3 regions of the Massilia niabensis genome follow, and region 2 is predicted to be linked to each of the others. Evidence: riboswitches for the same ligand, from Rfam matches in the RefSeq annotation. Region 2 holds a riboswitch; each other region holds the start of a gene.
What was found. Region 2 has a riboswitch for thiamine pyrophosphate ahead of thiC (phosphomethylpyrimidine synthase ThiC). Riboswitches for the same ligand answer to the same signal wherever they lie in the genome.
Positions count from the first base shown of each region.

Region 1 (10,479 bases), on a different contig from region 2:
CGGCTGCGCAGCGCCAGCACCAGGTGCGGCGCGCCGCCGTGGGCCAGCGCCGGCGGGATGCGCGGGTCGAGATCCTCCTGGCGGTAGCCGAACAGCGCCAGCGCGCGTTCCACGGCAGGCGCCGGGGCTGGGCTGCTGTGCGTGGGCGGAGATTGCAGCGCGGCCGATACCAGCAGCGTCCCGTCCGCGCCCGCCTCGCGCCGGCCTTCCACGGTAATGCCGGCCTCGTTCAGCGCCAGCGCATAGACGCCGTCGCCCTGGCGGGCGGCGAGCGCGGCCCCGAGCGCAATGGTGGCGTGGCCGCAGAATGGCACTTCGGCTTCCGGCGAAAAATAGCGCACGCGCCAGCCATCCTCGAATGGGGCGGCGAAGGCGGTTTCCGAATAGCCGATCTCCTGCGCCACGCGTTGCATCTCCGCCTCCGGCGGCAGGGCCGCGCCGATCCAGACACCGGCCGGGTTGCCTCCTTGCGCGCCGTCGGAAAAGGCGGCGATGCGCTGGACATCAGCGGCATTCATGGCTGCACCATTGCGATGACAGGGGCTGGAAACCGGACAATGGAACCGGCGTGACGGTGCTGGATATTAGTTTCTATGTGGAAATAATAAAATTGACGGGAGAGCATGAATAAGCCTTGATTAATGTTGTTGTTAGACTATGTTTGGCGGGAGGCCTGGGCGCCCCGCCAGGGAGCAGGAATCAAGCTCAGGGATAACGCACCGGCTTGCCCTTCTGCTCGGGCAAGGGAATGAATTCGGTTTCGCCCGGCACCTGGGGAAATGCGCCGGCTTGCCAGTCTCGCTTGGCCTGCTCGATCCGTTCCTCGGAACTGGCGACGAAATTCCAGGACAGATAGCGCGGGCCGTCCAGCGGTTCGCCGCCCAGCAGCATCACCCGCGTTTCGCCGGGTCCCGGCGCGGCCAGCACGACGTGCGCCCCTGGTTTGAGCACCACCAGCTGGCCCGCCTCGAACACGCCGTCGCGCCCGAGGTCGAGCCGCCCGGCGACTATATAGAGCGCCTGCTCTGCGTATTCCGGCGGCATGCCGACGCGCGCACCGGGGGCCAGGCGCACATCCACATAGAACATGCTGGACAAGGCGGGAACCGGCGCACGCTTGCCCCAGTAGCTGCCGGCCACGACCCGTGCGCTCACGCCCTCGCCTTCGATGACGGGCAGCTCGCCGGCCTCGATATGGGCGAATGCGGGATCGGTCTCCTCGTGGCGGCTGGGCAGTGCCACCCAGCATTGCAGGCCGAACAGGTTCGAGGCGCCCTGGCGCAGGACGCTGTCGGTGCGTTCCGAGTGGACGATGCCCTTGCCCGCGGTCATCCAGTTGACTTCGCCGGGCCGGATCGGCTGCACGCTGCCGACGCTGTCGCGGTGCAGGATTTCGCCGTCGAACAGGTAAGTGACGGTGGCCAGGCAGACGTGCGGATGGGGCCGCACGTCGAGGCCGCGGCCGGGTTCGAATACGTGCGGGCCCATCTGGTCGAGGAAAACGAAGGGGCCGACCATGCGGCGCTCGCGGCTCGGCAGCGCGCGCCGTACCTTGAAGCCGTCGCCGAGGTCGTGCGTGGGCGGCACGATCACGATGTCGAGTGCGCTGATGTCGGTATTGTCCAAGCTGTCCTCCTGTGGTTGCGGGTTACCGGCGGGGTCAAGGCCAAGGCCAAGGCCGAAGGCCCAGTCTACGTTGCGTACCGGTCTTGTGCAAATGTTCACGCTTGCGCTTTCACCCCCCCCGGCCGCGTCGCTCCCTCCCCTTGCTGCTGGGCTTTGCCGGCGCCACCTCGGGTACAATGCACGCGCTTGAACGGGCGTTCCCAACCTGCCCGTGCCTTCGCTTGATAAGAACACTCCATGAATTTTGTCGCTACCGCCTCCCTCGCCCTCGCCATGTCCACCGATGCGTTCGCCGCCGCCGTCGGCAAGGGCGCAGCCCTGCAGCGGCCGCAGTGGCGCGAGGCCCTGCGTACCGGCGCCATTTTCGGCGTCATCGAAGGGCTCACGCCGCTGCTCGGCTGGGCGCTCGGGAATGCGGCCGCGCCGTATGTCGAGGCCTGGGACCACTGGATCGCCTTCGTGTTGCTGGGCCTGCTCGGCCTGCGCATGATCCGCGAGGGCTGCAGCGCGCCCGAGCAGGGCGAAGACAAGCCCAACAGCCACTCGTTCATGCGCCTGGCCCTGACCGGCATGGCGACCAGCATCGATGCGCTGATCGTCGGCGCCGGCCTGGCATTCATCGATGCGAACATCCTCATGACCGCGGCCGCGATCGGCTTTGCCACCTTCGTCATGGTGACGCTGGGCGTGATGCTGGGACGCGGGCTCGGTGCGCTCGTAGGCAAGCGCGCCGAGCTGCTTGGGGGAATCGTGTTGATCACGATCGGCAGCCTGATCCTTTACGATCACCTGCAGCCGCCTGTAGCCTAAGACTGATCGGTTCTCAGGCGCAGCCGCCCGTCGCCGCTTCGTTTTTCATCGCTTCGTCCATCTCTTGCGGCGACACGTCGCGGATGTGGGTGGCGAGCGACCAGCGGTGGCCGAAGGGGTCGTCGAGCTGGCCATAACGGTCGCCCCAGAACTGGTCGGCCAGCGCCATGCGCACCGTGGCGCCGGCGGCAACCGCGCGTTCCCATACCTGGTCGACGTTCGGCACGGAGAGGTGGATCGTGACGGGCGAACCCTTCAGCGCGAGCGGCCCGAACGAACCGTAGTCGGGATATTCGTCAGCGAGGAACAGGGGCGAATCGCCGATGCGCAACATGGCGTGGCCGACTTTGCCGTCGGGCATCGGCATGCGCATGACTTCTTCCGCGCCGAAGGCTTTCTTGTAGAACTCGATTGCCTCGTGGCAGTTTGCACAGACCAGGTGCGGGGTGATGGTGTGCATGCCCTCTTCGACCGGCTTGACCTCTGAACTCATGACGCTTTCCTTTCGGGATGTGTTGGACGGGTTGTACGGGTTGTAAATGCGGCGCTTGTTATCGGTTTGTACTGCTTTATGAGCGTAGCGCCCGCTCGAAGTTCACGCAACGGTTGTCGATGCTGCGATGCGCCAAGCAAGTACGTCAAGGTGGCACGAAGGCGAAGCGCCAAGGCGGAACTATCCATCCAGCCTGCTCCCCAGCTCGCGCGCCAGGAAATCCACCAGCGCAGCCACGCGCGGCGCCAGCGCGCCCTGCTTGTAGAACACCGCCCATACCGGCTGGGTCCAGGGCAGCGCCGCCTCAGGCAGCACCGGGACCAGGCGCCCGGCAGCGAGGTCGTCGCGCGTCAGGAAGCCGGACAAGGAGGCAATGCCGGCCCCGGCCAGCGCCAGGTGGCGCACCGTCTCTCCACTCGAGGCCGTCACCGCCGGCTCGACCGTCAAGCCCTCGCCGCCGTCATGCCTGAGCGGCCAGGTATTGAGTGAAGCCGGCGCGGAAAAGCCCAGCAGGCGGTGCCGGGCCAGGTCGTCCACCGTGTCCGGCATTCGGTGGCGCTCCAGGTAGGCGGGCGCAGCCAGTACGCGGATGCGGCTGGATCCGAGGCGGCGCGCGTTCAGCGTCGAATCCGGCAGGTGTCCGATGCGAATCGCCAGGTCGGCCCGTTCCTCGATCAGGTCGACCACGGTTTCGCCGCTCGTCAGTTCCAGCTGCACCAGCGGATAGGCGTCGAGGAAGGCCGGCACCAGGGGCGCGAGCAGGTGGTCGAGTGCGGGCGTTGCCGCATTCACGCGCACCAGGCCGGCCGGCTGCGAGCGCCGCGCGGCCGCCTCGGCTTCCGTATTGGCCAGCTCGGCCAGCAGGGTGCGCGCCCGCGCCAGCAGCCAGGCGCCCTCGTCGGTCAGGTGTAGGCGGCGGGTGGTCCGCTGCAGCAGCGTCAGGCCGAGCTGCTTCTCGAGCCGGGCGATGGTGCGCGACACGCCCGAGGGCGTCTGCCCGAGTTGCTGCGCGGCCATCGTGAACGACCCCGTATCCATGACGGCGGAGAAGGCAATCAAGGCCTCGACATCGATCATTCGTGACTCCCAGTCAAAAGTGTATTCTACGCCAGAGCATTTTTCTCCCGAGCCGATCCGCGCACACTGCGCTTCCTTTCATCGGCTACAGGAGAAACCATGCCACTTGCCCTCTGGGCGCTCACCTTGAGCGCTTTCGCCATCGGCACCACCGAATTCGTGATCGTCGGCCTCATTCCGGATGTGGCCGCCAGCCTCGGCGTGTCCGTCCCTTCCGCCGGCCTGCTCGTGAGCGTGTATGCGCTTGGCGTCGCGGTCGGCGCCCCCGTGCTCACGGCCCTGACCGCCCGCGTGCCGCGCAAGCAGCTCCTGATCGGGTTGATGCTGCTGTTCACCGTCGGCAACCTCGTCGCCTCGGTGGCGCCCGGTTACGCATCCTTGATGGCGGCGCGCGTCCTGACCGGCCTGGCGCACGGCGTGTTCTTTTCGATCGGTTCGACGATCGCCACCAGCCTGGTGCCGAAAGCCCAGGCGGCGCGCGCGATCGCGCTGATGTTCACCGGCCTGACCGTGGCCCTGGTGACCGGGGTGCCGCTCGGCACCTGGATCGGCCAGCAGTTCGGCTGGCAATCGACGTTTCTCGCCGTCGCCCTGCTCGGCGTGGTGGCGATGATCGGCAGCTGGCTGCTGGTGCCGGCGTCGATCGGTGGAGCCAAGCCTGCCCGCCTGGCCGAGCAGTTCGCCGTGCTGAAGAAACCGCGCCTGCTGCTGGTGTATGCGATCACGACGCTCGGCTACGGCGGCTCGTTCATCGCCTTTACCTATCTCGCACCGATCCTGCAGGACGTGGCCGGCTTCGCGCCGTCGAGTGTGAGCCTGGTGATGCTGGTGTATGGCGTATCGGTCGCAGCCGGCAATATCTGGGGCGGCCGGCTGGCCGACCGCAAGGGACCGGTGCGCGCCCTCCAGGTCGTGTTCGGGCTGCTTGCCGCCGTCCTGGCCGTGCTGAGTTTCACCGCACCGCACCCGGTGCTGGTGGTGGCCACGGTGCTGGCCTGGGGCGCGGTCGCCTTCGGCAACGTGCCGGCGCTGCAGCTGTATGTCGTCCAGCGCGCCGAACGCGATGCGCCTGGCGCACTCGACATGGCATCCGGCCTGAACATCGCCGCCTTCAACCTCGGCATCGCCCTCGGCGCCTGGGGCGGCGGCCTGGTCGTGGGGGAGCTCGGCCTGATGGCGACGCCACCGATCGGCGCCGCCATCGTCCTCGGCGCGCTGACCCTGACCACCTTTGCCGGCCACCTCGACCGCCGCGATACCCGTGCGCTGCGCACACCCACCCGTACCGACGCACTTGTTTGATACTCGTTTAAGACTCAATACATCAAGGAACCCGACATGAACCTCCCTACCATCGGCGCCGGCACTTTCCGCCTGCAGGGCCAGCAGGCCATTGACAGCGTCGCCAATGCCCTCGACCTCGGCTACCGTCACATCGACACCGCCCAGATCTATGGGAACGAGGCTGAGGTCGGCGCAGCACTCGCCAACAGCGGCGTGCCGCGCGGCGAGGTCTTCGTCACCACCAAGATCTGGATCGATCACCTGGCCGGCGACGCCCTCATCCCGAGCCTGAAACAAAGCCTGCACAAACTGCGCCTCGACAGCCTCGACCTGACGCTGATCCATTGGCCCTCCCCGGGCGGCAAGGTAGCGGTGGCCGAATCGATGGCGGCGCTGCTGGAAGCGCGCGCACTCGGCCTGACGCGGGCGATTGGCGTCTCCAACTTCACGATTCCGCTCCTGACCGAGGCGATCGATGCGGTGGGCGCGCCCAACATCGCCACCAACCAGGTCGAGCTGCACCCCTACCTGCAAAACCGCGCCGTCGCCGCCTTCGCAGCGGCCCACGGCATCCGGTTGACGGCGTACATGCCGCTGGCCTACGGCAAGGTGCTCAAGGATCCGACCGTGCGAGGCATCGCGGCCCGCCTGCAGGCCACGCCGGCGCAGGTCGCCCTGGCCTGGTCGCTGGCCAAGGGCCACGCGGTCATTCCTTCGTCAACGCAGCGCGCCAATCTGGCGGCCAACCTGGCTGCGGCGCAGCTCGTGCTGGCATCCGCTGACATCGCCGCCATCGACGCATTCGACCGCGGCGAACGCCTGGTCGGCCCCGAGTTCGCGCCAGCCTGGGACTAAGCCCTAGGTATCGAGCTCCGGGTAGCGCCGGAAAATGCCCTCCTCGTTGAACGGCAGCCGGCGCGGCGAGCTCAGATAGGCGGCAAGGCGCGGGCGCGTGGCGATGCGCTGGCGGAAAGCGGCCAGGTTCGGGTGCTCGGCCAGCGTGCGCACGAGTGCGTTCGGGAAGGCATAGTCGAGGCCCTCGAGCACCTGGAACAGCGACAGGTCGGCATAGGTGAGTTGCGCCCCCAGCAGGAAGTCCTGCTCGCCCAGCACATGCCCGAAATAATTCAGGAATTTCGGGATGCGCTCCGCGGTGAATTGCGCAGCCCGCCGGCGCGCCTCTTCCTTCTGGTCTTCGTAATACAGGCCGGCGCCGAGCGGATGGTGGGTGTCGTGGGCCTCGGCGACCAGGTCGGCGACGGTCAGCTGCAGTTGATGGGTCCAGAGGCGCCCGGCCGTGTCTTGCGGCGCCAGGCCGTGGCGTTCGCCGAGGAACATCAGGATTGCCGCCGTCTGGCCGATCGTCATGCCGCCGGCCCGCAGGAAAGGCGGCGCGAACGCCGGTGTCGGGCCTTCCTTCAGCGCGGCCATCATGGCGTCGACCCCGCCCGGCCCGCGCGCCACGTCCGCGTAATCTTCGCCTGCTTCTTCCAGCACCAGGCGGACGAATTCGCCCCGTCCCTGAATGCCGGGCCAATAGAACAGTTCGTAAGCCATCTTCCCCTCCGCCATGGTGGAGCCACGAGTATGGAACAGAATTTGGCGGGGCCGCGCCCGTGACGTATGGTATCTTTCAGGAAACGAACGTGAACGTTCGACACAAAAACAGATACGCCTGAGGGAAGAACCATGTTGACAGCGCGCGGCCGTGCCAAGAGGAATATTGCCCTAAAGAATTTGTTTCTCTTGAGCAATCTCACCTCCCGAGGCCGTCAGGTAGGACACCATGAACCTGTCCGCAACCCGACGTCTTCGAAGGACCGCCCCATGATCCTCGCTCACCTCACCCGCCACTGGCTGGCCCATCGCAGGCGGCTGCCGTTCACCTCCTGGGTGCTGTCGACCCTGCGCAGCGCCCGCGTCATGCTGTTTTACCGCGACCATGCCGCCCTGTGCCAGCTCGATGTCTACCGCAACTATGTGATGGCCGCGCCCGGCGACGATCCCTTCCACCACCTGAGCCACCGCGGCTACCTGGTGCAGGGCCTGAGCGCACGCCAGCGTGTGCAGTGCGTGCTGTCGCATTACCGCTTCGAGGAGACGACCTTCAACGCCGCCTACAAGCAGGCGGTGTACGCGGCGGGCGGCCTGACGCTGTGGCGGCATACCGTCGACGAGAGCGAATTCCTGATCCGGCTCGAGATGGCCTCGCGCATGAATGCCGAGGGCGACCTGACGCTGGCGCTGATCGCCGACGGCAAGGTGCTGCACCGGCTGTCCTTCTCCTGGATCGATGGGGCCATTGCCGGCGTGCCGAGGCCGCTGGTGCCCTTTATTGCGCGCAACCAAGGGCGCTGGAACGAATCGAACGAAGCCTTCGAGGCCTTCGAGCGCTGCTTCCCGAACAATTCGCCCAGCTTCTTCTGCTTCGCGGCGATGCAGGGCGTGGCGCAGGCGGTCGGGATGGAGCAGGTGCTGGCCGTGAAGTGCACCTCGCACATTGCCTACGACCCGCAGGACGTCAAGCACTTCGCCAACGCCTATGACGGCTTCTGGAAAATCCTGGGCGGCGTCGAGATGCCCGGCAACGCCTGGCTGATCGCCCTGCCCTTCTACCTCAAGCCGCTAGCCGACATGCCGTCCAAGCACCGCAAGCGCGCGGCCCAGCGTCGCGACTACTGGCGCGCCATCGGCGACGGCGCGCGCGCAACGCTGCAGCGCCACCTGCTGCATGCGCGCTCGCACCACGAGCACGCCTCGCCGCTGCGGGAAACGGCGGAAGTGTAATTGACAGAACCACCACGGCCCGCCCGGGCCGTGGTACACTCGCGGCTCGCTAGGGGTCCTGGAATTCGCGTTCCGGGTGAGAGATACCCTTCGTACCTGATCTGGATAATGCCAGCGAAGGAAAGCGCAACGCAGTCCCCATCTTTGTTTGCCCTTCCCCCACGTTGGCTCCGGCTTTTTGTTTAAAAGCGCCGCGTTCGCACGTTCGCGTCGCTCAAATCCTGAGCACACCAATGACACCAGTGTTGAAGCATTCCCTCCTCGCCTGCGCCATCGCGCAGGCTTTCAGCGTTAACGCGTCCGCCCAGACGGCCGAGCCGATTGCCTCGGTTCACGTGACCGGCAGCAAATGGTCGGTCAGCGAGCGCGCCAGCGTCGGCGGCTTCGGCGAAACGGCCATCATCGACACCCCGAGCTCGATCACCGCCATCGACCGCGGCCAGATGCAGGACCTGTCGATCCGCAGCGCCAGCGAAGCGGTCGCCTATGACGCCTCGGTCGGCGACGCCTACAACGCCATCGGCTATGCCGAGCAGTTCTCGGTGCGCGGCTTCATGTTGAACAACAACACGGGCTACCGCAAGGACGGCATCGCCATTCCGGCCGACACCCAGATCCCGCTGGAAAACAAGGAGCGCTTCGAGCTGCTCAAGGGCGTGGCCGGCATGCAGGCGGGCCTGGCCGCGCCCGGCGGGATCCTGAACTTCGTCACCAAGCGCCCGACCGAGGCGCCGCTGCGTTCGGTGACGGTCGAAGCGCGCGAGCGCGGCACGCTGTACGGCGCGGTCGACCTGGGCGGGCGCTTCGAGGACCGCCGCTTCGGTTACCGTATCAATGCCGCCGCCGAGCGCCTGCGCTCTTACGTGGAAGGCGCCGACGGCAAGCGCCAGTTCGCCTCCGGCGCATTCGACTGGCAGATCACGCCCGATGCCCTCCTCCAGCTGGACATGGACTTCCAGCACAAGGAGCAAATCACCGCCCCCGGCTACCAGCTGATCCGCGGTGTCGCCCGGCCGCAGAACGTGTCGCCGAAGACCCTGCTCAACGCGCAGCCATGGACGAAACCGGTCGACACCGACAGCGCCAACCTCGGCCTGCGCTTCGACTACCGCCTGAACGCCGAGTGGCGCGCCGTCGTCACGGCCAACAAGCACTGGTTCAAGCGCGACGATTTCACCGCCTTCCCCTACGGCTGCAGCAACGAAGGCGAAGGCTTCTATCCGGGCTACTGCTCGAACGGCGACTACGATGTCTATGACTACCAGAGCACCGGCGAGCGCAAGACCCCGTTCGGCATCCAGGCCCATGTACAGGGCCACTTCGCCGCGGCCGGCCTGCGCCACGTGCTCACCGCCGGCGTCGCCTATGCCGAACGCCACAACCGCTACGGCGACTACGTCTACGACTACGCGGGCTCCAGCAACATCTACAACAACCAGGTCGTCGATCCGGCGCCCGGCAACCCTGTGACCGGGCCGGTGAGCGAGCGCTTCCGCGACCGCGAGCGCTCCCTGTTCGTGCAGGACATCATCACGCTCACGCCCGACCTGGCGCTGCACGCGGGCCTGCGCTACGTGAAGATCGACAGCACCCAGCTGCCCGAGCCTGAACTCGGCTGGGCCTCGAACCGCGCCTCATTCGTTCTGCCGGGCGTCTCCCTCGTGTACAGCCTCGCGCCATCATGGAACCTGTACGGCACGGTCGCGCACGGGCTCGATGCGGGGGGCGTGGCGGAGATGGGGACCAGCAACGAGAACATGGACCTGGGCCCGAGCCGCTCGAAGCAGTTCGAACTCGGCACCAAAGGCAATTTCGGCGGAGTGGCCGTCAGCGCTGCGCTGTTCCAGATCACGAAGGGGCTCGAATACACGGACGCGACGAATACGTTTGTCCGCAGTGGCGACCAGCAGCATCGCGGCTTCGAACTGGCGGCGCAGAAGAGCAGCGGCGCCTTGAGCTATGGCGCTAACCTGATGGCCCTGCAGGCAAAGCAGAAAGGCACGGGCGACTCGCTGATCGACGGCAAGCGCGTGACCAACGTGCCTGAACTGAAGACCACACTGTGGGCCGATTATGCGGTCCCGGCAGTGCCCGGGCTGAAGCTCAGCGGCCAGTGGCAGTATGCCGGCGAGAAGTCCTTCGATCCGGAGAACACGGTGAATGTGCCGGGCTACCACGTGTTCGGCCTGGGCGCGGCCTATGGCATGAAGCTGGGCGGGACGAGCGTCACCCTGCGTGCGCGCGTCGACAACCTGGCGGACAAGTTCTACTGGCGCGACGTGACCCAGCAACTGGGCGGCTACCTGCTCCCGGGCGCCCCGCGCACCGTGCGCCTGTCGGCACAGTTCGACTTCTAAGTACTTTTAGCCGACGCCCAGCACTTTCAGCACCGCTTCCACCTG
Region 1 covers NZ_JBHSMU010000015.1:1,295,316-1,305,794, reverse strand. Annotated here, with positions in the region: gene ACFPN5_RS20260 (PhzF family phenazine biosynthesis protein) at 1-518, opposite strand, end outside; gene ACFPN5_RS20255 (pirin family protein) at 706-1,626, opposite strand; gene mntP (manganese efflux pump MntP) at 1,864-2,436, shown strand; gene ACFPN5_RS20245 (VOC family protein) at 2,450-2,929, opposite strand; gene ACFPN5_RS20240 (LysR family transcriptional regulator) at 3,110-4,006, opposite strand; gene ACFPN5_RS20235 (MFS transporter) at 4,106-5,308, shown strand; gene dkgB (2,5-didehydrogluconate reductase DkgB) at 5,345-6,145, shown strand; gene ACFPN5_RS20225 (glutathione S-transferase) at 6,149-6,847, opposite strand; gene ACFPN5_RS20220 (DUF535 family protein) at 7,118-8,077, shown strand; TPP riboswitch at 8,119-8,217, shown strand; gene ACFPN5_RS20215 (TonB-dependent siderophore receptor) at 8,320-10,434, shown strand; gene ACFPN5_RS20210 (AAA family ATPase) at 10,441-10,479, opposite strand, start outside.
Region 1: another riboswitch for thiamine pyrophosphate. It lies ahead of ACFPN5_RS20215 (TonB-dependent siderophore receptor); the one in region 2 lies ahead of thiC (phosphomethylpyrimidine synthase ThiC).

Region 2 (10,479 bases):
TATGACCGCATCAAGGCACTGGGCTGCGGCATGTAATTCACTTCACGCCGTAAAAGAAAAAAGGACGCTTCGGCGTCCTTTTTTTCGTTTGCACTGTCACCCGATACGTCCGCACGGGACGTAGGGTGGTCGGCTCCACCCGGGTGACTGCATCCACGCGGCAGTGACGCCGCCCACGCGTTCAAGCTGCAGATGAGGCGACGCGAGGTTTCGCGAGCCGGTTGAACGCGTGGCGGCGCACAGGCCGCGTAAATGCCGATTACCGGGTGGAGCCGACCACCCTACTTGTGCGGCTGCATGGTGAGCCCGATCAGCCTTGCCACCACCGCCGCCAGGTACATCAGGCCGGCGAACATTTCGATGCTGGCCAGCGAACGCGCGTGCACGGTCAGCGGAATCACGTCGCCGATGCCGGTCGAGGACAGCAGCGCGAAGCTCAGGTAATTGAGTTCGGTCCAGCTGCGCGGCAGCTCGGGGTTCACCGCCGCCGCGAAGGATCCGGGCGCCAGCGCCTGCACCACCAGGTAGAGGTGGGTGAAACCCCAGGCCAGCAGGGTAAACGTGGCGCCGGCCGCGAACAGCTCGTCGGTCGTCACGCGCCGGTCGGCCAGCATGTACATGATCAGGCTGGCGGCGGCATAGAAATAGAACACCGCCTCGATCCCCGAGGACCAGGGCTGCAGGTAAGGCATGTCGAACAGGATTTGCGCCGACAGCAGTGCGATGATCGGCACCGACATCGCCACGCTGAACCAGGTGTGGCCCGGCGTGCGGCGCACCATGCGGATGGTGAAGGTCAGGATCACGATGCCGAAGGCGTTGAACGCGACGTGGCCGTAGCGGGTGTCTTCCAGGAACGGGTACAGGACCATGCCGAGCAGTTGGGCCAGCAGCAGGATGGCGGACGGGTGACGCCGGGTGTGGACGAGCAGGCGGAGCAGGCGCATCGTGTTCTTCTCTTGGTGGATGTCGATGACGCTATTGTAGGCAGAAGCGTGGCCGTGGCGTGCACGGCGCGCGCCGGCATGAAAAAACCCGCCTCGCGGGCGGGTCGGGAGCGGCGGCGGCGGGCGTTCAGGCAGTGGCGGCGCTGTCGATGACGCCCATTTCCTCGGACGACATCAGGCGGTCGATGTCGACCAGGATGATCATGCGTTCGTCGACCGTGCCGAGGCCTACCAGGTAGTCGGTGTTGAGCGCGCCGCCCATGTCCGGCGCGGGCTTGATCTGCTCGGCCGTCAGCGAAATCACGTCCGACACCGAATCGACCACCATGCCGACCACGCGGTCCTGGATGTTCAGGATGATCACGACGGTGAACTGGTTATAGGTCGGCTCGCCGAGCTTGAACTTGATGCGCATGTCGACGATCGGGACGATCGTGCCGCGCAGGTTGACCACGCCCTTGACGTGCTCCGGGGCGCTGGCGATGCGGGTGACCGATTCGTAGCCGCGGATTTCCTGCACTTTCAGGATCTTGATGCCGTATTCCTCGTTGCCGAGCTTGAAGGCGAGCGCTTCGTACACGCCGTCGTTCATCAAGGTAGTGTCCATGGTGGTTCCGTAGGTCAGAGAGAAGAAGATTCCCGCATTATATGATTTTGCCGCACGGCAATAAATAGCAGACCATCCCGAATCGTTGCGCTGTCTCGCCGCTACAACTATCCGGCCACGCCGAACAAGGCAGCGAAGCGGCGCGCGGCCTCCTCCGGCTCCGGGTCGCCGTACACGGCGGTAATGGCGGCAACCATGCCCGCCCCACGCGCAACCAGCGGCGCCGCGTTCGCCGGTGTCATGCCGCCGATGACCACGATTGGCACGGTAAGGAAGGTGCGGGCGGCCTCGAGCAGCGACGGCGGCGTGACGAAATCGTATTTCTTCACGAGCGACGGATAAAAGCCTCCGAAGGCGACGTAAGTCGCGCCGGCGACCTGGGCCGCCTGCGCGAGACCGGGGTCGCCGTAACAGGAGGCGCCGACGATCTTCCCGGGGCCCAGGAGCGCGCGCGCGTCCGCCAGCGCCAGGTCGGAGGCGCCCAGGTGCACGCCTTCGGCGTCGAGCCGCAGGCACAGGTCCATATGGTCGTTGATGACAAGCGGACGGCGGTGGCGCCGGCACAGCGCCAGCAGCGCAGCGCCCTGCTCGCGCCGCAGCGCGTCGTCGGCTTCCTTGTTGCGGTACTGGACCATGGCCGCGCCGCCGCGCAGGGCGGCCTCGGTCGCCGCCAGCAGCCTGTCGGTGTCGTTCCAGTTCGGGGTGACGAGATACAAGCCTCGCATGGCGTCCTTTCAGGTGGATGGGTGGATGAAGCGGCGCGGGATGCGCTGCCCCGGTGCAATCGCGAACGATTGCGCCAGCGTGGCGTGGCAGTAGGCCTGGGCCGCGCTCAGGGCCTCGAACATGCCCTCGCCCAGCGCCAGCCGGGCCGCCAGCGCCGCCGCCAGCGTGCAGCCGCTGCCGTGGAAGGCGCCGGCCAAGCGCGGGCGGCGCCAGCGGTGCACCAGCCGGCCACCGGCATACCAGCAGTTGGTGACGAACCTGCCGTCGCCATGCCCGCCCGTGACCAGGAGCTGGGCCACCGGCAAGCCGGCGATGGCGCGCGCTTCCGGTTCGTTCGGCAGCGCGATGGTGGCCACGGCCAGCAATGCGGCCATGGCTTCCAGCGGATCGCCCTCGCCGAGCGGGTCGCCATGGCCGCTCGCCAGCACCGGGTCGAGAACGACCGGCACTCCCGGCTGGCGCTCGCGCAGCCGGCCCAGCAGGCCGGCGATGGCCAGCGCGTTGGCGCGGTTGCCGGGGATGCCGATCTTCACCGCGCGCACGTCGCAGGTGTCGAGCAGCGCCTGCGCCTGGCCCAGCACGCAGGCCGTATCGACCGGCGCCACGGCATGGACCCGGTTGTTGTCCTGCACCGTGAGCGCGGTGGCCACCGGCAGCGCGTGCGCGCCCTGGGCGGCGATGGCCAGCACGTCGGCCGCGAGACCGGCGCCGCCGCTGGGATCGAGCCCGGCAAAGACCAGTACCGCGGGCACACGGGCAGGCGCCGTCACGCGACGCGCCCCTCGGTGGGCGACGAGGGCGAAGCCGTAAATCGCTTCGGCATGCGCCCCGCCAGATACGCCTCGCGCCCGGCCTGCACCGCCAGCTTCATCGCGCGCGCCATGCGCACCGGCTCGCGCGCGCCGGCGATTGCCGTGTTCATCAACACGCCGTCGCAGCCGAGCTCCATCGCGATGGCCGCGTCCGACGCCGTCCCGACGCCGGCGTCCACCAGCACCGGCACCGTCGCCTGCTCGACGATCAGCGACAGGTTCCACGGGTTGAGGATGCCCATGCCCGAACCGATCAGGGACGCCAGCGGCATCACGGCCACGCAACCGATCTCCTGCAGGATCTTCGCCTGCACCGGATCGTCGCTGCAGTAGACCATCACCTCGAAGCCGTCGCGCACCAGGGTCTCGGCCGCGATCAGGGTTTCCGGCATGTGCGGGAACAGGGTCTTCTCGTCGCCCAGCACTTCCAGCTTGACGAGCTTGTGCCCGCCCAGCAGCTCGCGTGCCATCTGCAGCGTGTAGACGGCGTCGCGGGCGTTGTAGCAGCCGGCCGTGTTGGGCAGGATCGTGAACTGGTCCGGCGGCAGCACGTCGAGCAGGCTCGGGGCATGCGGGTCCTGGCCGATGTTCACGCGGCGGATCGCCACCGTCACGATCTCGGCTTCGGCGGCCAGGGTGGCGGCGCGCGTCTCGTCGAGGTCGCGGTATTTGCCGCTGCCCACCAGCAGGCGCGAGCGGTAGCGGCGCCCGGCAATGGTCAAGTAATCGTCGCTCAATAATTCGTCGTTCATATCATTCCTTTCAGCCGCCACCGATGGCGCGCACGATGTCTACCCGGTCGCGCGGCAGGAGCGCGCGGCCGGCCCATTGCTGGCGTGGTACCACTTCGCGGTTGACCGCCAGCGCCACCGCCTGCTGCCCGACGCCTAGCGCTCGCACCAGGTCGTCTAGGCTCTGCCCTGCCGCCAGGCGGTAGGGCTGGCCATTGAGTTCGATCTCGAGGGATTTCATGGAAAGCATGGGTCACACCTCGCGGTAGAGTTGGGCGCCGCCGCGCACGAATTCGACGGCCTTTTCCTGCATGCCGCGCGCCAGCGCCTGCCCCTCGTCGACGCCATTGGCGGCCGCGTAGGCACGCACCTCCTGCGTGATCTTCATGGAACAGAAATGCGGCCCGCACATTGAACAGAAGTGCGCGACCTTGCTCGATTCCTTCGGCAGCGTCTCGTCGTGGAAGGCGCGCGCCTTGTCCGGGTCCAGGCCCAGGTTGAACTGGTCTTCCCAGCGGAATTCGAAGCGCGCTTTCGACAGGGCGTTGTCGCGGATCTGCGCCCCCGGGTGGCCCTTGGCCAGGTCCGCCGCATGGGCGGCAATCTTGTAGGTGATGATCCCGTCTTTCACGTCCGCCTTGTCGGGCAGGCCGAGGTGCTCCTTCGGGGTCACGTAGCACAGCATGGCTGTGCCGTACCAGCCGATCGTGGCCGCCCCGATGCCGGAGGTGATGTGGTCGTAGCCGGGCGCAATGTCGGTGGTGAGCGGTCCGAGCGTGTAGAACGGCGCCTCGCGGCACTCGGCCAGCTGCAGGTCCATGTTTTCCTTGATGAGGTGCAGCGGCACGTGGCCCGGGCCTTCGACCATGGTCTGCACGTCGTGCCGCCACGCGATTTGCGTCAGTTCGCCGAGCGTCGCCAGTTCGGCCAGCTGCGCCTTGTCGTTGGCGTCGTAGATCGAGCCGGGGCGCAGGCCGTCGCCCAGGCTGAAGGCGACGTCGTAGGCCTTCATGATGTCGCAGATTTCCTCGAAATGCGTGTACAGGAAGGACTCCCGATGGTGCGCCAGGCACCACTTGGCCATGATCGAGCCGCCGCGCGACACAATTCCCGTCAAGCGTTGGGCCGTCATCGGCACATACGCGAGGCGCACGCCGGCATGGATGGTGAAGTAGTCGACGCCCTGCTCGGCCTGTTCGACGAGCGTGTCGCGGTAGATCTCCCAGGTGAGCTCCTCGGCTTTGCCATTCACTTTTTCCAGCGCCTGGTACAGCGGCACGGTCCCGATCGGCACCGGGCTGTTGCGGATGATCCATTCGCGCGTTTCGTGGATGTGCTTGCCGGTCGAGAGGTCCATCACGTTGTCGGCGCCCCAGCGGATCGCCCAGGTCATCTTCTCGACCTCTTCCCCGATCGACGAGGTCACCGCCGAATTGCCGATATTCGCGTTGATCTTGACGAGGAAGTTGCGGCCGATGATCATCGGCTCGCTCTCGGGGTGGTTGATGTTGGCAGGGATGATGGCGCGTCCGCGCGCCACCTCCGCGCGCACGAATTCGGGCGTGATGTCCTGCGGGAGGTGCGCGCCGAACGACTGCCCCGGATGCTGGCGGCCCAGCAGTTCGGCGGTGCGCCGGCCCATCGGCCCGCTCGCTTCGAGCCCGGCCAGGTATTGCCTGCGCTGCAGGTTTTCGCGCAGGGCGACGAATTCCATCTCGGGCGTGATGATGCCTTGCCGCGCGTAGTGCATCTGGGTGACGTTGGCGCCCGCTTTTGCGCGGCGCGGCTGGCGTTGCAGCTCAAAACGCAGCGCGTCCAGGCCCGGGTCGAGCAGGCGCCCTGCGCCGTAGGCCGAGCTGGGGCCGGACAGCTGTTCGGTATCGCCGCGCTCCGCGATCCAGCCGGCGCGCATGGCCGCCAGGCCGCGCCGGATGTCGACCCGGGCCGCGGGGTCGGTGTAGGGACCGGAGGTATCGTAGACGAAGACCGGCGGATTGGCTTCGCCGCCGAAGCTGGCCGGCGTGTCCGCCTGGGCCACCGCGCGCATCGGCACCCGGATGTCAGGCCGGCTGCCTTCGATGAAGACCTTGGTGGAATTGGGAAACGGGGCGATCGCGGCGCTATCCACCTCGGCGGTGGCGGCATCGAACGTTAGCGGGGAACTAAGTGGGGCATTCATGTGGCTCCTTTGCGGAGCCAGCAAAGGAGTCGGAGACACAGGGCAGGCGCATGCGCGCACCCCGCAACTTCTCGAAGCTTCCCTTCGCTGGCATTATCCAGATCAGGTTCAGAGGGTATTTCTCACCCGCGTTTCAATGAAACGCAGGACCCCTAGCGGTTGCTGCCATGGCGGCAGCGGGCGAATTATAGCGCGTCGGCCGGCGTTGGCAAAAAAGAATGTAAAGGGACGGCGGGACCGCGACCGCATCTTTGCCCTCCTCCTCTATAATGTTCTTTTTCGCACATCACACCGCCCCTATCATGGAATTAGCCAAGTCTTTCGAACCAGCCGACATCGAACAATACTGGCGCGCAGAGTGGGAAGGGCGCGGGTACTTCGCCGCCACCCTCGACGCCGACAAACCGTCGTTCAGCATCCAGCTGCCACCGCCGAACGTGACTGGCACGCTGCACATGGGCCACGCGTTCAACCAGACCGTGATGGACGGCCTGACGCGCTACTACCGCATGCGCGGCCATAACACGGCCTGGATCCCGGGTACCGACCACGCCGGCATCGCAACCCAGATCGTGGTCGAGCGCCAGCTCGACGCCCAGAAGATTTCGCGCCACGACCTCGGCCGCGACGAATTCATCAAGAAGGTCTGGGAGTGGAAGGAACAGTCGGGCAACACCATCACCGGCCAGATGCGTCGCATGGGAGCGTCGGCCGACTGGGACCGCGAGTACTTCACGATGGACGAAGCGCGCTCGAAGACCGTCTCGGAAGTGTTCGTGCGCCTGTACGAGCAGGGCCTGATTTACCGCGGCAAGCGCCTGGTGAACTGGGACCCGAAGCTGGGCACCGCCGTGTCTGACCTGGAAGTCGATTCGGTCGAAGAAGACGGCTCGATGTGGTACATCCAGTACCCGCTGGCCGACGGCTCGGGCCACCTGACGGTGGCGACGACCCGTCCTGAAACCATGCTGGGCGACGTCGCTGTGGCGGTCGACCCGACGGACGAACGCTATACCCACCTGCATGGCAAGATGCTCAAGCTGCCGCTCACAGGCCGCGAGATCCCGGTCATCGCCGACTCGTACGTCGACAAGGAATTCGGCACCGGCTGCGTGAAGATCACGCCGGCCCACGACTTCAACGACTACGCCGTCGGCCAGCGCGCGGGCCTGGCGCCGATCACGGTCATGACGCTCGACGCGAAGATGAACGAGAACGCGCCAAGCCAGTACCAGGGCCTGGACCGCTTTGCCGCGCGCAAGCAGATCGTGGCCGACCTGGAAGGCCTGGGCCTGCTCGAACAGGTCAAGCCGCACAAGCTGATGGTGCCGCGCGGCGACCGTACCGGCGTCGTCATCGAGCCGATGCTGACCGACCAGTGGTTCGTCGCCATGACCAAGGCGGCGCCGGAAGGCACCTTCAATCCGGGCAAGTCGATCACCGAAGTGGCGCTGGAAAAAGTCGCCAGCGGCGAAATCAAGTTCGTGCCCGAGAACTGGACCTCCACCTATAACCAGTGGCTGGGGAACATCCAGGACTGGTGCATCTCGCGCCAGCTGTGGTGGGGCCACCGCATCCCGGCCTGGTTCGATGAAGCCGGCAACATCGTCGTCGCGCGCGACGAGGAAGAAGCCAAAGCCAAGGCCGCAGCCCAAGGCATCACCGGCGAATTGCGCCGCGACGAAGACGTGCTCGATACCTGGTTCTCGTCCGCCCTCGTGCCCTTCTCGACCATGGGCTGGCCTGAACAGACGAAGGAGATGGAGATGTTCCTGCCGTCGTCGGTGCTGGTGACCGGTTTCGACATCATCTTCTTCTGGGTCGCGCGCATGGTCATGATGACCGCGCACTTCACCGGCAAGGTGCCGTTCGAGACCGTCTACGTGCACGGCCTGGTGCGCGATTCGAGCGGCCAGAAGATGTCGAAGTCGAAGGGCAATACGCTCGACCCGATCGACCTGATCGACGGCATCGACGTCGAGTCGCTGGTGGCGAAACGCACCGCCGGCCTGATGGACCCGCGCGCCGCCGAGAAAATCGCGAAAGCCACGCGCAAGGAATTCCCGGCCGGGATCCCGGCCTTCGGCACCGACGCCGTGCGCTTCACCATGGCGAGCTACGCGTCGCTCGGCCGCAACATCAATTTCGACCTGGGCCGCGCCGAAGGTTATCGCAACTTCTGCAACAAGCTGTGGAACGCGACCCGCTTCGTGATGATGAACACGGAAGGGAAAGATTGCGGGGCGCCGGATGAAGCCGACCTGTCGCAGGCCGACCGCTGGATCATCTCGCTGATGAACCGCGCCGAGCTCGAAGTGGCAAAAGGTTTCGAGGACTACCGCTTCGACAACATCGCCAGCACGATTTATAAATTCGTCTGGGATGAGTACTGCGACTGGTACCTGGAAGTGGCCAAGGTCACGGTCCAGCAAGGCACCGAGGCGCAGCAGCGCGCCACGCGCCACACCCTGCTGCGCGTGCTGGAAGTGATCCTGCGCCTGGCGCATCCGATCATCCCGTTCGTGACCGAAGCGCTGTGGCAGGCGATCGCGCCGATGGCCGGCAAGACCCCGAGCGCGGACCGGGCGAGCATCATGCTGCAGCCCTACCCGATCGCCAACGAAGCGCTGATCAGCGAATCGGCCGAAGGCTGGATGGCCCAGCTCAAGGACTTGACGAATGCAACGCGCAACCTGCGCGGCGAGATGAAGCTGTCGCCGTCGGTGCGCGTGCCGCTGATCGTCGAGCCGGGCAACGACGCGGACCGCGCCAACATGGCAGGCTTCGCACCGTTCATCCAGTCCCTCGGCAAGCTGGCGGAAGTGCAGATCGTCGACGCGCTGCCGGAGTCGCCGGCGGCCGTGTCGGTCGTCGGCACGACCAAGCTGATGCTGAAGGTCGAGATCGACGTCGCCGCCGAGCGCGAGCGCCTGTCGAAGGAGATCGCGCGCCTCGAAGGCGAGATCGGCAAGGCCACCAACAAGCTGTCGAGCGAAAGTTTTGTCGCGCGCGCGCCGGCCGCGGTGGTGGCGCAGGAGAAGGAACGCCTGGCGAACTTCTCGGCAACGCTCGACAAGATGCGCGAACAGCTGGGCAAGCTGGCAGCGGCTTAATCACCCTGCATGATGAACGCGGCCCTGGTGGCCGCGTTTTTTTTGACCTGGGGGCGCTGAAACATCCAGCAACCTTTTTATTGCCAAGATGCGCACAGGGTTTGCTACACTCCCCTTCAGCGTAACTACAACAACGGAGACTCCAAAAATGCGACCCCTGATCAAAGCCAGCCTCATCGCTACCATGCTGTTTACGTCCGCCGCCGCCTGGGCACAGAATACGTCGCCAGTCGGCCTGTGGAAGACCATCGACGACGAAACCGGCAAGCCGAAAGCGCTGGTGCGCGTCACCGAGGAAAACGGCGCCCTGCAGGGCAAGATCGAGAAGCTGTTCCGCGGCCCGAACGAAGACCAGAATCCGAAGTGCGTCGCCTGCACCGACTCGCGCAAGAACCAGCCGATGATCGGCATGACCATCGTGTCGGGCCTGAAAAAGGACGGCGACGAGTACACCGGCGGCGAGATCCTCGACCCGGCCAAGGGCAAGGTTTACAAGAGCAAGGCAACGCTGCGCGACGGCGGCCAGAAGCTCGAAGTGCGCGGCTACATCGGCGCGCCGATGTTCGGCCGCTCGCAAGTCTGGCATCGCGAAGGCTAAGACCCTCCTGCTTCATCCGAAGCGGCCCGCGGGCCGCTTTTTTATTCCCTGTCTCGTCCCGGCTACCATGACTCTCACCCAAAGCTACCTGTTCCTCGGCCTTGCCATCGTCGTCGAGGTGATCGCCACCACGGCCCTGAAGGCGACCGACAATTTCACCCGGCTGTGGCCAAGCGTGCTCACGATCGTCTGCTACGCGGCCTCGTTCTACCTGCTGACCTTCAGCCTGCGGGTGCTGCCGACGGGGATCGCGTATGCGATCTGGTCGGGCGTGGGGATCGTCCTGATTTCGGTGGTGAGCTGGTTCGTGTACAGGCAGAGCCTGGACCTGCCGGCGCTGATCGGGCTGGGGCTGATCATTGCCGGGGTGCTGGTGATTAACCTGTTTTCGAAGAGCGTGGGGCATTAGGCGGCGGCACCGTGCTACCTTTTCCGAGCAACCACCATCACAGAATGACAGAATGCCTGAATTGACCCAGAGTCCCCTCGACGAGCTCGCCATGTACCGGTTCCTGCTGGCGCTGGACGATGCGATGCGCCCCTTGCTGGCGCCCCAGGACATCACGCAGACCGCCGCTGCCATGCTGGGCGATTTCCTGAAGGTCAACCGCTGCGCGTACGCCCATGTCGACGAAGAATTCGGGACGTTTACCCTCACCGGCGATTACACGGCGGACGTGCCCAGCATCGTCGGCCGCTACCGGAGCGAAGACTTCGGTTCCGAATTCGTGCGCCTGAGCCAGCTCGGCATCACATATGTGGTGCA
Region 2 covers NZ_JBHSMU010000003.1:432,364-442,842, forward strand. Annotated here, with positions in the region: gene ACFPN5_RS02050 (S8 family serine peptidase) at 1-36, shown strand, start outside; gene ACFPN5_RS02055 (ion channel) at 282-947, opposite strand; gene ACFPN5_RS02060 (chemotaxis protein CheW) at 1,075-1,554, opposite strand; gene thiE (thiamine phosphate synthase) at 1,662-2,279, opposite strand; gene thiD (bifunctional hydroxymethylpyrimidine kinase/phosphomethylpyrimidine kinase) at 2,289-3,050, opposite strand; gene ACFPN5_RS02075 (thiazole synthase) at 3,047-3,844, opposite strand; gene thiS (sulfur carrier protein ThiS) at 3,855-4,073, opposite strand; gene thiC (phosphomethylpyrimidine synthase ThiC) at 4,077-6,002, opposite strand; TPP riboswitch at 6,065-6,166, opposite strand; gene ACFPN5_RS02090 (valine--tRNA ligase) at 6,305-9,115, shown strand; gene ACFPN5_RS02095 (DUF2147 domain-containing protein) at 9,264-9,713, shown strand; gene ACFPN5_RS02100 (SMR family transporter) at 9,781-10,122, shown strand; gene ACFPN5_RS02105 (hybrid sensor histidine kinase/response regulator) at 10,175-10,479, shown strand, end outside.

Region 3 (10,479 bases), on a different contig from region 2:
CCGGCGCCGCCAGCGCCCAGGGCCAGGACGGCAAGGCGCTGTTCCAGAAAAACTGCGCGGCCTGCCACCAGGCCAACGGCAAGGGCATTCCCGGCGCCTTTCCGGCACTGGCCGGCAACCCGCTGGTGCAGGGACCGCCGGCCGAGGTGGCCACGGTCCTGCTCAAGGGACGCGGCGGCATGCCGGACTTCAGCGCCAGCCTGTCCGACGCCGACATCGCCCAGGTGTTGAGCTATGCCCGCGCGAGCTGGGGCAACGGGGCCGGGGCCGTTCCCGACAGCGAGGTCGCGGCGCTGCGCGCCTCGCTGCAGGCGGCGCGTGCCGGCACTGCGCGCCTGAGCAACAAGCACTGATTTCCCACTACGACAGGAACCACCATGAAAAACCTTTTGATCCCCTCCCTGCGCACGCTGCTCGCTCCCGCACTCCTGTGCGCCGCCATCGGGCCCGCCACTGCCCAGGACATCGTGCGCCACAAGATCCCCGGCTCCGACTTTCCGATCGCGCAGGCGGTGACGCTGCCGCCCAACGCGACCATCCACTTCATCAGCGGCCAAGTGCCGCCGGTGGTCGACAAGGGCGCCCCGGGCGACTCGCTGGCCGCCTTCGGCAACACCCGGCAGCAGACGGTCGGTGTCCTCAACAAGATCAAGGACATCCTCACCGGCATGGGTCTCACCATGGGCGACGTGGTCAAGATGCAGGTCTTCATCGTGGGCGACCCGGCCAAGGGCAACAAGGGCGACGTGGCCGGCTTCATGGAAGGCTATACCCAGTTCTTCGGCGGCGCCCAGCCCAACCTGCCGGCGCGCGCCGTGTTCCAGGTGGCGGCGCTCAGCAACCCCGGATGGCTGATCGAGATCGAGGTGGTCGCCGCCAAAAAATAAGCCTGCCCGCAGCGCCGCAGATCGCCGGCCACCGCGCCGACCACCGGGTTTCAACTATCGCTCACCAAACAGGGGTATCCATGCTCAAGGCCACACTCAAACAAGGCGCCGCCGCCATCATCCTGCTGCACTCGGGCCTGTCGTTCGCCCAGGAAGTACAGGTCGCCATGGCCGACATGCCGGCGCCGGACGCGCTCTCCGGCCCCACCACCACCGGCGTCGTGATCGTCACTGGCACCCGTGCCGCCGGCCTGAAAGTCGAGAACAGCGCTTCGCCGATCCAGGTGCTCGATTCCGCCTCCCTGAACCGCACCGGCCAGGCCGACCTGCGCCAGGCGCTCGGCCAGAACCTGCCCTCGTTCACGATCCAGGCCTTCGGGTCCGACATGGCGGCGATGACGCTGTCGGCGCGCCTGCGCGGCCTGAGCCCGAACAATACGCTGGTGCTGGTCAACGGCAAGCGGCGCCACGGCACCGCCAACCTGGCCGTGCTGGGCGGCGCCTTCCAGGGCGGCGCCGCGGCTGACCTGAACTACATTCCGCTGGCCGCGATCGACCATGTCGAGGTACTGCAGGATGGCGCCGCCGCCCAGTACGGGACCGATGCGATCGCCGGTGTCATCAACATCATCCTGAAGTCCAACAACAGCGGCCTGTCGGGCAACATCAACGGCGGCGGCTACCACGACGGCGGCGGGCATACCGGCCATGCCAGCGCCAACATCGGCCTGGCGCCCTTCGAATCGGCCTGGCTGAGCCTGACGGCCGAAACGAAATACCACGGCTTTTCCAACCGCGGCGGCATCGACCCGCGCGTGAACGACCCGGCCACGCTCGCGGCCCAGCCGCAGCTGCTGCAGGCGCCCGGCTACCCCTACCTGAACCGGATCCAGGGCGACGCCCAGTACCGCCAGCACGTGGGGGCGATGAACTTCGGCTTCGACATCGGCGCCGACACCAGCTTCTACAGCTTCGCGACCTATGGCGAAAAGCGGGCGCGCGCCTTTGAAAACTACCGCATGCCGAGCCGCATTCCCGCCGTCTATCCGCTCGGCTTCAGCCCGCTCGAAACCTTCGACGAAACCGATGCCGCCCTGACCGCCGGGATCAAGGGCACGCTGGGCGGCTGGAAATGGGACCTGTCCAGCACCTACGGCAAGGACGTCACGAAGGTCGGCGTGGACACCTCGGTCAACGTCTCGCTGTTCGCCGACACGGGCTTTTCGCCGACGGTGTTCAAGGCCGGCGAATTCCGGGCCAGCCAGTGGACCAACAACCTCGACCTCAGCCGCGAGTTCGACATTGGCTGGGCCGCGCCGCTGAACTTCGCGGTCGGCCTCGAGCAGCGTCGCGACACCTACGAGATCGTCGCCGGCGACCCGGCCTCGCGCTACAAGGAAGGCTCGCAATCCTATCCGGGCTTCCTGCTGACCGACGCCGGCCGCCATGAGCGCGACAACGAAGCCTTCTACGTGAACGTCTCGTCGCAGCCGGTCGCGAACCTGACGGTCGACCTGGCCGGCCGCTACGAGCATTTCAGCGATTTCGGCAGCGCCAGGGTCGGCAAACTGACCTCGCGCTACGATTTCTCGCCGGCCTTTGCCCTGCGCGGCACCTTCAGCAACGGCTTTCGCGCCCCGACCCTGGCCGAATCCTTTTATTCGGCCACCAACGTCTCGCCACGCAGCGCCTTCGTGCAGCTGGCGCCTAACTCCCCGGGCGCGCGCCTGGTCGGCATCGACGGCCTGAAACCGGAAGCCTCGACCAACCTGTCGGCCGGCATGGTCCTGAACCCCGCCCCCGGCCTCACGGTCACGCTCGACGCCTACCAGATCAAGATCCGCGACCGCATCGTCGGCAGCGGCGCCCTGTACGGCTCGGGTGGCGCGGTGAATTCGCCGGCGGTGACGGCGGCGATCCTCGCCAACGGCAACGTGCTCGACCCCACGGTCGTCGAAACCGGCATCAACATCTTCTCGAACGCGGTCAACACCCGCAGCCGCGGCCTTGAATTCGTTGCCACCAAAAGCAGCAACTACGGCGGCTACGGCCGGGTCGACTGGTCGGCGGCGGCCAACTACAACGTGGTCAAGGTCATCCAGGTCAACCAGGCGCCAATCCAGCTGCAGCCCCAGCTGCTGCTCGACACCACGGCGATCTCGGACATCGAAACCGCGTCCCCCAGGCTGCGCCTGAACCTGGGCGCCTTATGGAAGTCAGGCGCATGGACGGTCAATCTGCGCGAAGCGATCTACGGCAAATCGTCCGAGATGCAGTCGCCGGACGGCGGCGCCACCTATTACAAGACCGAAATCGGCAACCTGGCGGTGACCGACCTGGAGGCGGCGTACAAGATCAGCCAGGCCTGGACGCTGGCGGTCGGCGCGAACAACCTCTTCAACAAGTACCCGGACGGGATCAACCCGGAGGTGCTGCGCATCCAGCGCGAGAACCTCGACAATTCGGCGGTCACGATCTATCCATCGTTTTCGCCGATCGGGATCAATGGCGGTTATTACTACGCGCGGGCCAACTTCAAGTTTTGAGGCCATCCCGCCATGATTATCGAACCGGGGCCGCGTGCCCCGGTTTTTTATGCATCCGCCCCCCTTCTGGGGGCAATTTCGCATCAGCCCTACCGTACTTTTGAGTTGCGGCAGGGGCAGGAACTCGGCCGATCCGTCGCCTACAAACAACAGGATCACAGGTTTGGGGCAAAGCTTTGTGGTGAATCATGCGCAATTTTGCCCCAGCGCACATGCTTCACGGAAACCGAATAAGTAAAGAGCTAATGATTCGTGGCATTATCACAGATGCACTGGTAGCGTTAGCGTTTTGCAACTGCTCGTTTTTGTCCTGAAAGACAACGAGAACGGCGTTTCGGAAAACCCCATATCAACAACCGGAGAGCATCAATGAAGAAGACGAGCCTTGCCATCGCCCTGTTATCCATCCTGCCGCTGGCGGCCCACGCGCAGACCAACGTGACGATCTACGGCATTGCCGATGCCTCGGTCGGCCGCGAAGACACCGATGCCCCAGGCGTGGGCGCGCGCACCGTGATCAGCTCGGGCACCCAGTCCACCAGCCGCATCGGTTTTCGCGGCACCGAGGACCTGGGCAACGGCCTGAAGGCGCTCTTCAACTTTGAAGCCGGTCTCGCCCTGGACACTGGCGCGCAGGATGCCGCCGGCCTGTTCCAGCGCCGCGCCGTCGTCGGCCTGCAAGGCGCGTTCGGCACCGTGACCGTCGGCCGCGAATACGGCCCGATCGCGGCCGTGGTGCAGGCCAGCGACCCGCTCGGCCATGGCTTCTATGGTTCGAACCTGGGTAGCTTCGGCGCCAACCGCCTGACCCGCCGCCTGTCGAACTCGGTCAACTACAAGAGCGAATCCATCGCCGGCTTCACCGGCCTGGCCGCGTACAGCGCAGGCGAGCGCAACGAGAGCGAACCGTCGGGCGACCTGGCCGGCGCCGCGCTGGAATACCGCAACGGCCCGGTGTACGTGGGCGCCGGCTACCAGCGCGTCGAGCGCCTGGCCACCGGCGACGACAAGGAGTTCGCATTCGGCGCCGGCCTCACCTTCGGCGCCTTCGAAGTGCGCGGCAGCTATTCGGAGGCCGACCTGACCGGCCCGAACAACGAGTTCAAGTACCTGATCCTGGGCGGCAACTACACCCTCGGCGCCAACAAGTTCTTCGTCGCCGCCCACCAGCAGCGCCAGGAGGCAGGCAACGGCCGCGGCAAGGGCTTCACGCTGGCCTACAGCTACACCCTGTCAAAGCGCACCAACCTGTACAGCACCTACGCCCGCGTAAACAACAACGGCACCGGCAACTTCGGCCTGACCTCGGCCGGCGGCACCTTCGCCCCGCCAGCCACCGCCTTCGGTGCCGATCCATCGGTGTTCAACGTCGGCGTGCGCCACTCGTTCTAAACGCGTAGCAAGCACGGACCTCCGATGAAGAAAAAGTGTGACTTCCGGGCGGGCAGAAAGCGGCGGGACAACCCGATGGAATGAGTGACAGTGACCGTCATCTCGCCTGGGCTCGCTGTCCGTAGACCCGAGCGCTCATGCGCCATGCATGGGCGCCCGGGCGCTTGCCTGACTGCCGGTACAAAACCACGCTATTCACCGCAGGATGTGAGCTCGATTTCAGGCCTGCGGCCCGAAACAATATCGGCCAGCGCCCGCCCGGAGCCGCAAGCCATCGTCCATCCCAGCGTGCCGTGCCCGGTATTAAGGTACAGGTTGGCATAGCGTGTCGTGCCGATGTACGGTACGTTCGATGGCGTCAGCGGCCGCAGGCCCGCCCAGTAGCTTGCGCGATCGTAGTCGCAGGCCTCGGGGAACAGTTCGCGCACGCGGCGCGTGACCGCCTCGCAGCGGATGGTGTCCAATGCGCGCGAATACCCGTTCAATTCGCAGGTGCCGGCCACGCGCAGGCGCGATCCCAGCCGAGACAGCACGAGCTTGTGGCCGTCGTCGGTCAGCGACACGGTCGGTGCTGCAGCCGCGCTGATGATCGGGTAGGTTGCCGAATAGCCTTTGCCGGGATAGACCAACAGCTTGACTCCCAGCGGGGCGAGCAACGTGGCCGAAAAACTCCCGAGGGCCACGACGAAGGTGTCTGTATGCAGCGCCTGATGTCTGCCTTCGCCATCGATCACTTCCACGCCGGTGACTTTACCGGCCTCGGCAAGCATGCGTGTCGCGGTCATGTTGTAGCGGAAGCGAATGCCGGCCGCCTGACCCTTTGCTGCCAGCTGCGACGTGAATTTGTAGACGTCACCCGATTCGTCGCTGGCGGTGAAGTCGCCGCCCACCAGCCTGGCGCGCGCCGCGGCCAGGGCAGGCTCGATGCGCACCACCTCGTCGGCGTCGATCGTCACGCGCGGGCAGCCCAGTTCACGTATTGCCGCCGCAGCGCGGCAGGCCCTGTCGAACTCCTGCTGGTCGGTATAGAAATGCAGTATCCCGCGCGCCAAGCTGTCGTATTCGATCCCCGTTTCCGCACGCAGGGCCCGCAGGCTACGGCGACTGTAATCGGCGATGGCGACGATCCGGCTCAGGTTGGCGGCAACGCGCGCCGGCTGGCATTCGCGCACGAATTGCAGGCACCAACGCCATTGCAGCGGATCGCCGCGCGGGCGGAACAGCAACGGCGCGTCCTGGCGCCCGAGCGAGCGCAATACCTTGAGCAAGGTGGCGGGATTGGCCCAGGGCTCGGCGTGCGAAACCGAAATCTGGCAACCATTCGCGAAGCTCGTCTCCAGCGCGGGGCCAGGCTGGCGTTCGAGCACCGTGACTTCATGCCCTGCCTGCCGCAAGTACCATGCGGACGCCGTTCCCACCACGCCCGCACCCAGTACGATGACTTTCATCGGTCCGCGCCGTTCCGTCATGTAAACAGGCCTGCCAATTCGTGCACTGCAACGCCGATTTCCTGCGCGACGTTATGCGTCGTTATGCCGCCGATGACGACACATGACAGCAAGAGCTCGGCCCTGGCCCGGTCGACGATCCCGGCGGACGTCGTCACCGAATACTGTACATCGATCCCGCGTGACTTCGGCATTGGGCGGGTTGCCGCCTCGTCCACCATGGCGGTGGCTGAGAGGAATTTGGGGGTAGGGGTATTCATGTGGCTCCTTGTTGGCTTCCCGATGGATTGAGCAGGAGCCAGCGAAGGAGTGTAGAGAGACGGCACACGGCCAGTATCAATATGCTTCCCTTCGCTGGCATTACCCAGATCAGGTTCAGAGGGTGTTTCTCACCCGCAGGTCGCGTTCGCGACATGCAGGACCCCTAGCGTTTGCCCTTGTTCGGCAGAGCAGATTTTAAACGGTTCGTGCCAAGCCGGCAATTCGGGAATTGTCAGGCATCCGGGCGTCGACGCGACATGGCCCACGCAGTCTTGTCGCATCCGATAACTGATGGCCTCATAACGGATAGCGGTCTGCCTGGCGCGCAAACTCGATAAATGATTGCAAGTAGTCGATGGCGTAGTCGGATTCGCGGACGCCAAGGTAAATATGCTTTTTGATGCCTGCTGGTCCAAGCCGCAAGGTACGAAGTTGGAGATGCGGCGCATAGTCCGTCACGAGCCATTTGGGCAATGCCGTCACGCCACGGCCACTGGCTACCATCTGCAGCATGATATCGGTTGTTTCGATTGTTTTGTGCCTGCGTGGCGCACAGTTCGCTGGCAGCAGAAACATATTGTATATGTCCAGCCGTTCGATCGGAACAGGATAGGTAATCAGGGTTTCCTCGTTGAGCTGCTCTGGCGCCACCTCTTCCTGGTTTGCCCAAGGGTGCTCTTTGTGCACGACCAGCACCTGTTCGTAAGCAAATACGGGTTCGAAATGCAGACCTGGTTTGAACAATGGATCAGGTGTTACCAGCAAATCTATATCAAACCCAAACAGTGCACCGATTCCGCCAAACTGGAACTTCTGCTTCACGTCGACATCGACCAACGGCCAAGCCGAGAGGTAGCGCGAAACGATTTTCAGCAGCCATTGGTAGCAAGGATGGCACTCCATGCCAATACGTAGTGTGCCGCGCTCGCCTTGAGCATATTGCCTTAATCGTTCCTCGGCTAGCGAGAACTGCGGTAGCAGACGCTGCGCAACTACATGGAGATATTGACCCGCTTGTGTCAGACGCAGGCTTCGTCCCTCTCGCAACCAGATATCCGTTCCCAGTTGTTGCTCCAGTTTTTTCATACTATGGCTGAGCGCCGACTGCGTTACGTGAAGGACTTCTGCCGCGGCAGTCAATGACCCTTGCTTTTCAACTTCCAGCAAAGTCGCGAGATGGATGCGTTCGAGCATGATATATGAGCGATATTCATGGATATGTGAAAAAAGACCATTTTACTTCATCGTATGGCGGTCTCTATTATGACCGTCTGAAAACTATTTAGGATCTTTTCCATGATTACCGTCCACAATCTCGGCTTTCCCCGCATCGGCGCCACGCGGGAACTGAAGTTCGCCCTGGAGGCATATTGGAAGGGCGAATTCGCGCGCGATGCCCTGCAAGACCTTGGGGCCAGACTGCGCAAGCGCCACTGGGAGGACCAGGCCGGACTGGATCTGGTACCGGTGGGTGACTTCGCTTTTTATGACCAGGTGCTGGACATGAGTTTTACATTGGGCAACCTGCCCGAGCGCGTGAGCAATTTGAAAGGCGATCAGCTGGACAATTACTTTCGCGTGGCCCGAGGCCGTTCGGCGCAGTCGGCTACAGAGCCGCATGCCTGTTGCAGCAATGTAGCAGCTGGTGAAATGACCAAGTGGTTCGACACCAATTACCACTATATCGTGCCAGAGTTCTCGGCAGCTACCGAGTTCAAGCTCGACGCCACACGTCTGGTCGAGCAGCTAGGGGAAGCGAAGCGGCAAGGCGTCAAAGCCAAGCCGGTGATTATCGGCCCCGTTACCTACCTGGCGTTGGGCAAAGCAAAAGACGATTCCAATAAATTAACGCTGCTGCCATCCCTGCTCGATGTATACGCACAGTTGTTGGAAACACTTGCTGAACAAGGCGTGGAATGGGTACAGGTCGATGAGCCCATCCTGGTTACCGAGCTGACTCAGGATTGGCAACATGCTTTGAATTTTGCCTATCACCAGTTGAAGGCTTGCCGCGTCAAGCTGCTGCTCGCCACCTATTTCGGCCAGCTGGAGGAAAACCGCTACTTGGCGGTCAACTTGCCAGTGGCAGGCTTGCACGTCGATGCGGTCACCGGTCGTGATGATCTACAACCGCTCCTCAATTTGTGGCCGGACCACAAGGTGCTGTCCTTGGGCGTCATAAACGGCCGCAATATCTGGAGAACCGACCTGACTGCGGTGCTGGATTGGCTCGAACCGCTAGCCAAGCGCCTCGGCGACAAACTATGGATCGCGCCTTCGTGCTCGCTCCTGCACGTTCCGGTAGACCTGAGCAGCGAGCAGAATCTCGATGCCGAGATCAAACCCTGGCTGGCTTTTGCAGTGCAAAAACTCGAGGAACTGCGGGTGCTGGCGCAAGGGCTGCGGGCCGGTCGTGCTTCGGTGAGGGAGGCATTGGCGGCCAACCAGGCGGCGTTAGCCAGCCGTAGTGCATCGCCGCGCGTGATGAATCCGGTCGTGCAAAGGGCTGTTGCCGAGATCGACGCCAAGCTGAGTACACGCAACAGCAACTATGCCCGCCGCGCCGCTGAACAGGCCAAGCGACTAAAGCTGCCCGTGTATCCGACCACGACCATTGGCTCCTTCCCGCAAACGGTGGAAATCCGCCGGGCCCGCAGCGCCTTCAAGGCCGGGACGCTCGACGAAACCGGCTATAAGAAGGCAATGCAGGCAGAGATCGAACGCGGCGTACGCGAACAGGAAGCGCTCGGCCTGGATGTCCTGGTCCATGGTGAGGCCGAACGCAACGATATGGTCGAATACTTCGGCGAACAGCTCGAAGGCTACGTTTTCAGCCAGTTCGGCTGGGTGCAGTCGTACGGCTCGCGATGCGTGAAGCCGCCGATCCTGTTCGGCGACATCCGCCGCCCCAAAGCGATGACGGTGGAATGGACCACCTATGCGCAGTCGCTGACCGAGAAGCCGATGAAAGGCATGCTGACCGGTCCGGTCACTATCCTGAACTGGTCCTTTGTCCGCGACGATCAGCCTCGCTCGACATCATGCAGGCAGCTTGCCCTGGCTATTCGGGAAGAAGTGCTGGATCTGGAAAAAGCCGGAGTGCGCGTGATTCAGATCGACGAGGCGGCGCTACGTGAAGGCCTGCCGTTGCGCAGGGCTCAGTGGAAGGAATACTTGAGTTGGGCGATCGAATGCTTCCGCATCGCCGCCAACGGCGTGGCAGACCAGACTCAGATCCACACCCACATGTGCTATTCGGAGTTCAACGATATCATCGCGTCGGTTGCCGATATGGACGCCGACGTGATCACGATCGAAACCTCGCGCTCTGACATGCAGCTGCTGGATGCATTCGATAATTTCGATTATCCGAATGAAATTGGGCCGGGCGTCTATGACATCCACTCGCCAAACATCCCCACGCAGGAACACATCGTGCAACTGATGAAGAAAGCGGCCGAGCGGATCCCGGCGTCGCGCCTGTGGGTGAATCCCGACTGCGGTCTGAAAACGCGTCAGTGGGCCGAAGTCCTGCCCGCGCTGACGAACATGGTGGCCGCTGCCAAGCTTTTGCGGGAGGCAGCGTAATAGCGGTGTCGATGCGGACGTAGGCTGGCCGGCATCGAGGGGACATCGTGCTGATCAGCCAGCGCGATTCATGATATAGCCGCCAGAGGACCCTGCTGTGCAAAACCGCACAAGCGGCGTGCCTGCGCGCCGCTTGTGCGCAGTTTCTCCAGGTCTAGAATAAGTTGGCGATTTCCCTTCGCACAATAAAATAGACAACCGGAGACAAGCCATGCATTCCCTTCCTTCGCCCGCCTCCTAGCGTTCGCGCGGCTGCCTGCTTTCCTCTGTCTTTCCCTTTGTGTCACGATCCGGGTGCGGCTTTCCTGCGCCGCCGCGTCCTCGCTCGCCCACCACGCAACGGAGGCTCCAATGGCA
Region 3 covers NZ_JBHSMU010000009.1:134,508-144,986, forward strand. Annotated here, with positions in the region: gene ACFPN5_RS08690 (c-type cytochrome) at 1-353, shown strand, start outside; gene ACFPN5_RS08695 (RidA family protein) at 378-887, shown strand; gene ACFPN5_RS08700 (TonB-dependent receptor plug domain-containing protein) at 968-3,433, shown strand; gene ACFPN5_RS08705 (porin) at 3,803-4,825, shown strand; gene ACFPN5_RS08710 (D-amino acid dehydrogenase) at 5,017-6,273, opposite strand; gene ACFPN5_RS08715 (beta/alpha barrel domain-containing protein) at 6,291-6,533, opposite strand; TPP riboswitch at 6,603-6,709, opposite strand; gene ACFPN5_RS08720 (LysR family transcriptional regulator) at 6,832-7,728, opposite strand; gene metE (5-methyltetrahydropteroyltriglutamate--homocysteine S-methyltransferase) at 7,831-10,122, shown strand; gene ACFPN5_RS08730 (extracellular catalytic domain type 1 short-chain-length polyhydroxyalkanoate depolymerase) at 10,474-10,479, shown strand, end outside.
Region 3: another riboswitch for thiamine pyrophosphate. It lies ahead of ACFPN5_RS08715 (beta/alpha barrel domain-containing protein); the one in region 2 lies ahead of thiC (phosphomethylpyrimidine synthase ThiC).